One region of the Heyndrickxia faecalis genome, then DNA from elsewhere that is predicted to be linked to it. Evidence: predicted binding sites of a transcription regulator. Region 1 holds the regulator's gene; the other holds the start of a gene.
What was found. Region 1 encodes LexA, which represses DNA repair genes until DNA is damaged. Its sites were predicted from a motif close to CGAACATATGTTCG; they were not measured.
Positions count from the first base shown of each region.

Region 1 (3,423 bases):
TGCCATATTGCCGGAAATTTTTAATATCATCCATGCTTAATGCATAACCGGATAAATGGAGCAGGCTATAGAGCAGCATGGAACCATGCCCTGCGGATAATACGAAACGGTCCCGGTTAAACCAGTGCGGGTTTTCCGGATTATGGTTCAAATATCTTGTCCAGAGGGTGTATGCCATTGGTGCAGCCCCCATCGGAAGCCCCGGATGACCGGATTTTGCTTTTTCGATGGCGTCAATGGACAATGTTCGGATTGTTGTGACTGCCAGTTCGTCCGTTTTATCAAACATCTGTTAACATCCTTTCTTCATGGGTTACAACTCTATATTAAGGCAAGTGAAACCCATAACACAACTCTTTTACCATTTTGTATGGATTTTGTAAGAAAAAAGCAGGATGGTTTCCTTTTTAGTGCAGCTTTCTTTTTGTTTGAATTTGCTTAATTTTTTCCGGGGTAACGTCCTGGCCAGCCGGGTCAAGCACACGGACATTTTCAATCGTTTTTCTGAATGAAGAGCGGAACGCCTGCAAATACTCGCTTCGCAATTTTGACTGTTCCTTTGCTTCTTCACTTGTCAGGGCGCCGGTTTTCGCTTTTTTCGCCAATTCGTTAATCCTTGCCATTTTTTCTTTTGAAAGCATATTTTCTCTCCTTTTATCCGTAATTGATGCCATCTTACTAAAATATGGACCCGCCTGCAACGAAAGCGCACCCGTGAAACGGTTTTGATACTATTTATCATGCCCCGTTTCCTCCATATATTCCCTGTAACGCCGGTGGACGGTTGCTTTTGAAACTTGGTAGCCGAAACCGCGCATAGTCGCAGCAATTTCTTGAAAAGTCAAGCCGTTATCCCGCAGGCGGATAATTTCTTCAACCGGCACTTCCTTTCGCTCCCTGCCGTCCGGATTCCGCTTCCCTTTTAAATTTTTTTCCGGACGGTAGCCGTTTTTGACTGCACGCTCCATTCCCCTTTTAATTTTTAAGTTATGCAGCTTTCGCTGATACTCTTCAACCATGCTGACAATTTTCAGCACCATTGAATCAGATTCCGAAAGCTCCAATTCTCCGTTTTGCGCATAACAATATACTTTAATCCCTTTTTTATATAAAAAATGAAGCAATGCAATTTTTGCATTTCCTCTTCCGATCCGTGTTTCATCCTGCACCAGTACGGCGTCAATCTTTTCATTTTCAATCGTATCAAGAAGATCAAGGATGCCGGGCCTGTCCAGGTCATAGCCGCTTGCCCGGTCACAGATCACCCCGGCCACTTGAAAACCGTGGGAATCCGAAAGCTTCTCCAGCTCTTCCCGCTGCCTCGCCAAGGAAGTTTCCTGGCTTTCTTTTTCCGTGCTTACTCTGCAATATAAAACAACTTTCATTTTTTCGTCTCCCGTTGTGATTTCATCGCAAGTTCCCTATTATCATCGCTGAATTCATTTTTTTCTATTGGAATGACAATTTTTTCGCCGGCTTTGATCATGTTGCCGTCAATATCATTATGACGCTCAACCCAGCTGATAAATGCTTCCCTCGACATTTTGCCCTTTTCCGCATACTGCCCGGCGATGTTCCAAAGCGTATCGCCCTCTGTGACGCTGATTTTGATATAGTGTGGGGATGGATCCCGCAGACTTCCAATCATGAAAAATCCGAAAACAAGCGTAAGCCCTGCTAAAATCATAACATAGTTATACTTTTTCCATAATCGTGACATCTCCATCTTCCTCCCGCGAATATTCGTTCGTCCAATCACCAGTTCTATTATAAAACGAACGCCTGTTTTTCGTCAACATTTTTTCGAACTTACGTTTGTTTTATCTGCTGCAATATGATATAATAATAGCAAATAATGGCATTCCTCCCGTAAACGTCCCCATACGCAGCGCGGGTGCCAAACAAAACTGTGACGAGGTGAATAGAATGGCAAAACTATCAAAACGGCAACAGGCGATACTTGATTTCATCAAGCATGAAGTAAAAACAAAAGGTTATCCCCCTTCCGTGCGGGAAATCGGCCAGGCAGTCGGACTTGCTTCCAGTTCAACTGTCCATGGCCATCTCGCAAGGCTTGAAAGCAAGGGGTTGATCAGGCGCGACCCTACAAAGCCGAGAGCGATTGAAATTTTGGACCATGATGAAGAAATACCGGCCCAAAATGTTGTCAATGTGCCTGTTGTCGGAAAAGTAACAGCAGGCATACCGATTACAGCTGTAGAAAATATTGAAGAGTATTTTCCGCTTCCGGAACATCTTGTCCCGTCTGACGAGTCCGTCTACATGCTGGAAATTGAAGGGGACAGCATGGTGGATGCCGGGATTTTAAACGGCGATTATGTGATTGTCCGCTCCCAGCAGACGGCAAACAACGGAGATATCGTGGTCGCTATGACAGATGAAAATGAAGCGACAGTAAAAAGATTTTTCAAGGAAAAAGACTACTTCCGGCTGCAACCTGAAAACCAGACAATGGAACCGATCATATTGAAAAACGTCACCATTCTCGGCGTTGTCATCGGGCTGTACAGGCAAATGGTGCACTGATCAAAAAGAAGCAGTTTCGGCTGCTTCTTTTTTAATAGAGCATATGCGAGTTTGATGGCAAAAATGCCTGTGACACTTGAGGATTTCTGGGCTTCCAATCTATTTTCGAAGGAAAAATCGGGGCAATTAATGGGCATTTTGTTTTTCTGGGCGTTCGACGCAAAAATGCCCATTAAACAAAAACCCCTCAAAGCCTTACGCTTCAAGGGGTTTCTTGCTCAATACATTTCGATATACTGGTCGCGTTCCCATTGGTGGACTTGTGTGCGGAACATGTGTTTTACATTTTTTTACTTTCATGATTTTTGATAATGCCTATATATAAGGAAGTTTCTAGATTTCACTTTCAAAATTTATCATTACTTTTCAAATGTTTTTGGTCATTTTTTGGTCATGATTTTGGTCATGAACTTGAAAATTCAAAGAGAAAAACACGAGGAGGAAGAAGAATGAAGAAAGCAATAATCTTTGGAATTACAGGGTTGTTAACATTTGGTTTGAGTGCCTGCGGGGGAAACGCAACACAATCAAATTCAACATCTAAAGGAGAATCAAAAGCCAGGACTGAAGAAACAGAAAAAAGGCCGGTAGCTAAAACGACATCCGACATATTGGTTGCAGCTAAAAAGAACACTACTTTTGTTGATGAAAACACAGGGAAATATGAGATTACAGGAGAGTATTTAAATGGGCCCACTAATGACGGCATGTATCAGATTATTTTTGGGGAGAACAAGGATGAAGCTTTCATTCTTAATTACGCAGTAAAGCTTGCAACAAATACGGATGGTGAAAAAGGGCTTCTTTTTCTCGAAGAAGGAGATAATACCAAAAGTGGTAAATTCATTGACTATTCGGGAACAAAAATTGATATCA
Region 1 covers NZ_CP158453.1:1,885,586-1,889,008, reverse strand. Annotated here, with positions in the region: gene tkt (transketolase) at 1-289, opposite strand, end outside; gene ABR335_RS09195 (DUF896 domain-containing protein) at 408-641, opposite strand; gene ABR335_RS09190 (YneB family resolvase-like protein) at 732-1,385, opposite strand; gene yneA (cell division suppressor protein YneA) at 1,382-1,720, opposite strand; gene lexA (transcriptional repressor LexA) at 1,927-2,547, shown strand; gene ABR335_RS09175 (hypothetical protein) at 2,997-3,423, shown strand, end outside.

Region 2 (3,423 bases), 160 kb from region 1:
GCCACGCCCGACTTTTTTGATCGTTTCATCCAGTTCTTTTTCGGTCCAAGCATATTCCACGATTTCTTTCCTGCCGGTGCCTTTGCTGACTTTATAAAGCGGTGGCAGCGCGATGTACACTTTTCCCGCTTCAATCAAAGGCCGCATATAGCGGTAAAAGAACGTAAGAAGCAGCACCTGGATGTGGGCACCGTCCGTGTCGGCATCGGTCATAATAATGACTTTGTCGTAATTGACGTCTTCCAAATTGAATTCAGGGCCGACGCCGGCACCAATCGTATAAATAATGGTATTGATTTCTTCATTTTTAAAAATATCCGCAAGCTTTGCTTTTTCCGTATTGATGACTTTTCCGCGCAGCGGCAAAACAGCCTGGAATTTCCGGTCGCGCCCCTGTTTCGCAGAACCGCCCGCGGAATCCCCTTCAACGAGATACAGTTCGTTCCGCTGCGGATTGCGGCTTTGCGCCGGCGTCAGCTTTCCGGACAAAGTCGTTTCCGATTTCTTCCGCTTTTTGCCACTTCTCGCTTCTTCCCGTGCTTTCCTCGCTGCTTCCCTTGCCTGCGACGCCTTGATGGCTTTCCGGATTAAAAGATTGCTCGTATCCGGGTTTTCTTCAAGAAAATAAGAAAGGTGTTCCGAAACAATCGTATCAACTGCAGAGCGGGCTTCACTTGTGCCAAGTTTCCCTTTCGTTTGTCCTTCAAATTGGAGCAGTTCTTCCGGAATGCGGACGGAAATAATGGCGGACAGCCCTTCGCGGATATCCGTCCCTTCTAAGTTTTTATCTTTTTCTTTTAACAGCCCGGTTTTTCTTGCATAATCGTTCACGACGCGCGTCAATGCCGTTTTTGCCCCGGCTTCGTGCGTGCCGCCGTCTTTCGTGCGCACGTTGTTCACGAAAGATAAAATGTTTTCCGAAAAGCCGTCGTTAAACTGAAACGCAAATTCCGCTTCGATTCCGTTTGTTTCCCCCTCGATAAACACAACCGGATGGAGCACTTCTTTTCCTTCGTTCAAGTACTGGACAAAGGCTTCAATGCCGTTTTCGTAGTGGAACAGATCATGCCGCCCGAAACGTTCATCAGTGATTTCAATTTTTAACCCTTTTAAAAGAAAGGCCGATTCGCGCAGCCGTTCGCATAATGTATCGTAGTTAAAAGTGATGGTGCTAAAAATGGACGGGTCGGGTTTAAAATGGATCGTTGTGCCGGTCTTATTGGTTTTCCCGGTTTTCTCGAGCGTTGTTTCCGGTTTGCCGCCGTCACGGAAACGCTGTTCATACACGTAACCGTCGCGATGTATGGTAACAACAAGCCATTCCGACAGGGCATTGACGACGGACGCGCCGACACCGTGCAGGCCGCCGCTCGTTTTATAGCCGCCCTGCCCAAATTTTCCGCCGGCGTGCAAAATCGTCAAGATCACTTCTGTCGTCGGCTTACCGAGCTTGTGCATCCCGACCGGCATGCCGCGCCCGAAGTCCTGGACGCTGATGCTGTTATCTTTGTGAATGTTGACGATGATATGGTTTCCGTACCCGGACAACGCCTCATCCACCGCATTGTCGACGATTTCATAGACAAGATGGTGCAAACCGCGCGCATCGGTCGACCCGATGTACATGCCCGGCCTTTTCCTTACGGCCTCCAGCCCTTCCAGCACCTGGATTGCATCATCATTATATTCCAATATATTTTGTTTCTTCGCCACATCTATTCCCCTTTCAATTGCAAAGCACGTGCACCGGCGTTCATAAGAACAAATATTCGTTCTCATTATAACATCATTTGCCGTTTTTATCATACTCATTTTAACGATAAAACGGAATTTGTAAAAGGGCATGCGGAAATGACGGGAACGGGAGGGGCAAAGCAACGGTTATAAAAACTTCTCCAGTAAACGGCCGTTTTATTGGGAAAATATAAAGAAAGCAAGCGCCCTTTAAGCTGGCGCCTGCTTGAAAAAGCCTATTTTGTCAGGGCATGTTCCACTTTAATGCAGCGGTTCATCACAACGGTATAGCCTTTTTCTTTTAAAAACCGGTATGCTTCCTCGTTTTCGATGCCGAGCTGCGCCCAGAAAACGTCCGCATCGATTTCATCAAACTCCCGTGCCAGCTCCGGCAAATATTCGGGCCGCCTGAAAATATCCACAATGTCCACATGGCCTTCGATATCTTTTAAGCTCGGGACAGCCTTTTCCCCGAGAATTTCCGTTGCTTTCGGATTGACCGGAATAATCTCATAGCCGGCATCCTGCATGGCTTTGGCTACCGTATAAGATGTTTTTTCCGGGTTATTGCTCAAGCCAACCACTGCAATTCGTTTTGCTTTTTGTAAAATTTCCCTGATTTCTTCCCTGCTCGGATTTTCGATTGCCATTTGATCAACACCTCTCCTTTCTTGTACTTTCGCCAGTCTGATCCCAACTTAAACATTCGCTTGATCTTTTCCAATTCCTGCTCGGTTAGAAAATCTGCACGGAATCGGCAAAAAATATTCCTCTTTCCTTTAAGAACATGCTACAATAAGCATAGATTTTTTCCAAGGAGTTTTGTACATGAATATTGTCCTGATGATCCTTTTGGCTTACCTGCTCGGCTCAATCCCGACAGGCCTGATCGTTGGTAAGCTTTTTTACGGTATAGACATCCGCGAACACGGCAGCGGAAATCTCGGTGCGACCAATACGTTCCGTGTGCTCGGGTTCAAAGCCGGCAGTGTCGTAACAGTGGTGGATATTCTGAAAGGGACAATCGCCACCTTATTGCCCCACTTTTTTGGCCTGGAGCATACGGTGCACCCGCTTTTAATCGGGATGATCGCTGTTATCGGCCATATGCTTCCGGTATTTGCCAAATTTAAAGGCGGCAAAGCGGTGGCAACTTCCGCCGGCGTTGTTCTTGCCTATCAATGGCCATTGTTTGTCATGGTCATCATCGTTTTTTTGATTACATTAAAATGGAGCAAATACGTTTCGCTTTCTTCTATCATGGCGGCTGTTTTTGGCATCCTGTATACGCTCATTTATATGATTGTAACACATGACTGGCCGCTGTTCGTCATCGTTCTGGCGCTTGCCTCTTTCATTATTTACCGCCATAAAGCCAATATTAAGCGGATTAAAAATAAGACCGAGCCAAAAGTCAAGTGGCTGTAAGGCAGCCATTGTTTCTAAATCTGATGTTTCCTATAACCCGGGGCCGGTAAACGAAGGCAAAAGGTTAGGGAAAAAAACGTGCTTTGGTCTATAATGAAAATGTAAAAGGCAGTTGGAAGGAAGTGGCGGCATGAAAATGCACATTACAGATGAGGCAGTAAACTGGTTTAAAAGGGAACTGGAACTGGACGACGGCGAGTCCGTCCGTTTTTTTGCCAAATACGGCGGCTCCACGCCTGTCCAACACGGGTTTTCACTTGG
Region 2 covers NZ_CP158453.1:2,041,658-2,045,080, forward strand. Annotated here, with positions in the region: gene parE (DNA topoisomerase IV subunit B) at 1-1,713, opposite strand, end outside; gene ABR335_RS09940 (CoA-binding protein) at 1,971-2,384, opposite strand; gene plsY (glycerol-3-phosphate 1-O-acyltransferase PlsY) at 2,563-3,162, shown strand; gene ABR335_RS09950 (HesB/YadR/YfhF family protein) at 3,293-3,423, shown strand, end outside.
Region 2: a site for LexA is predicted at 1,759-1,772, ahead of parE (DNA topoisomerase IV subunit B). Genes of this name have one in related genera too.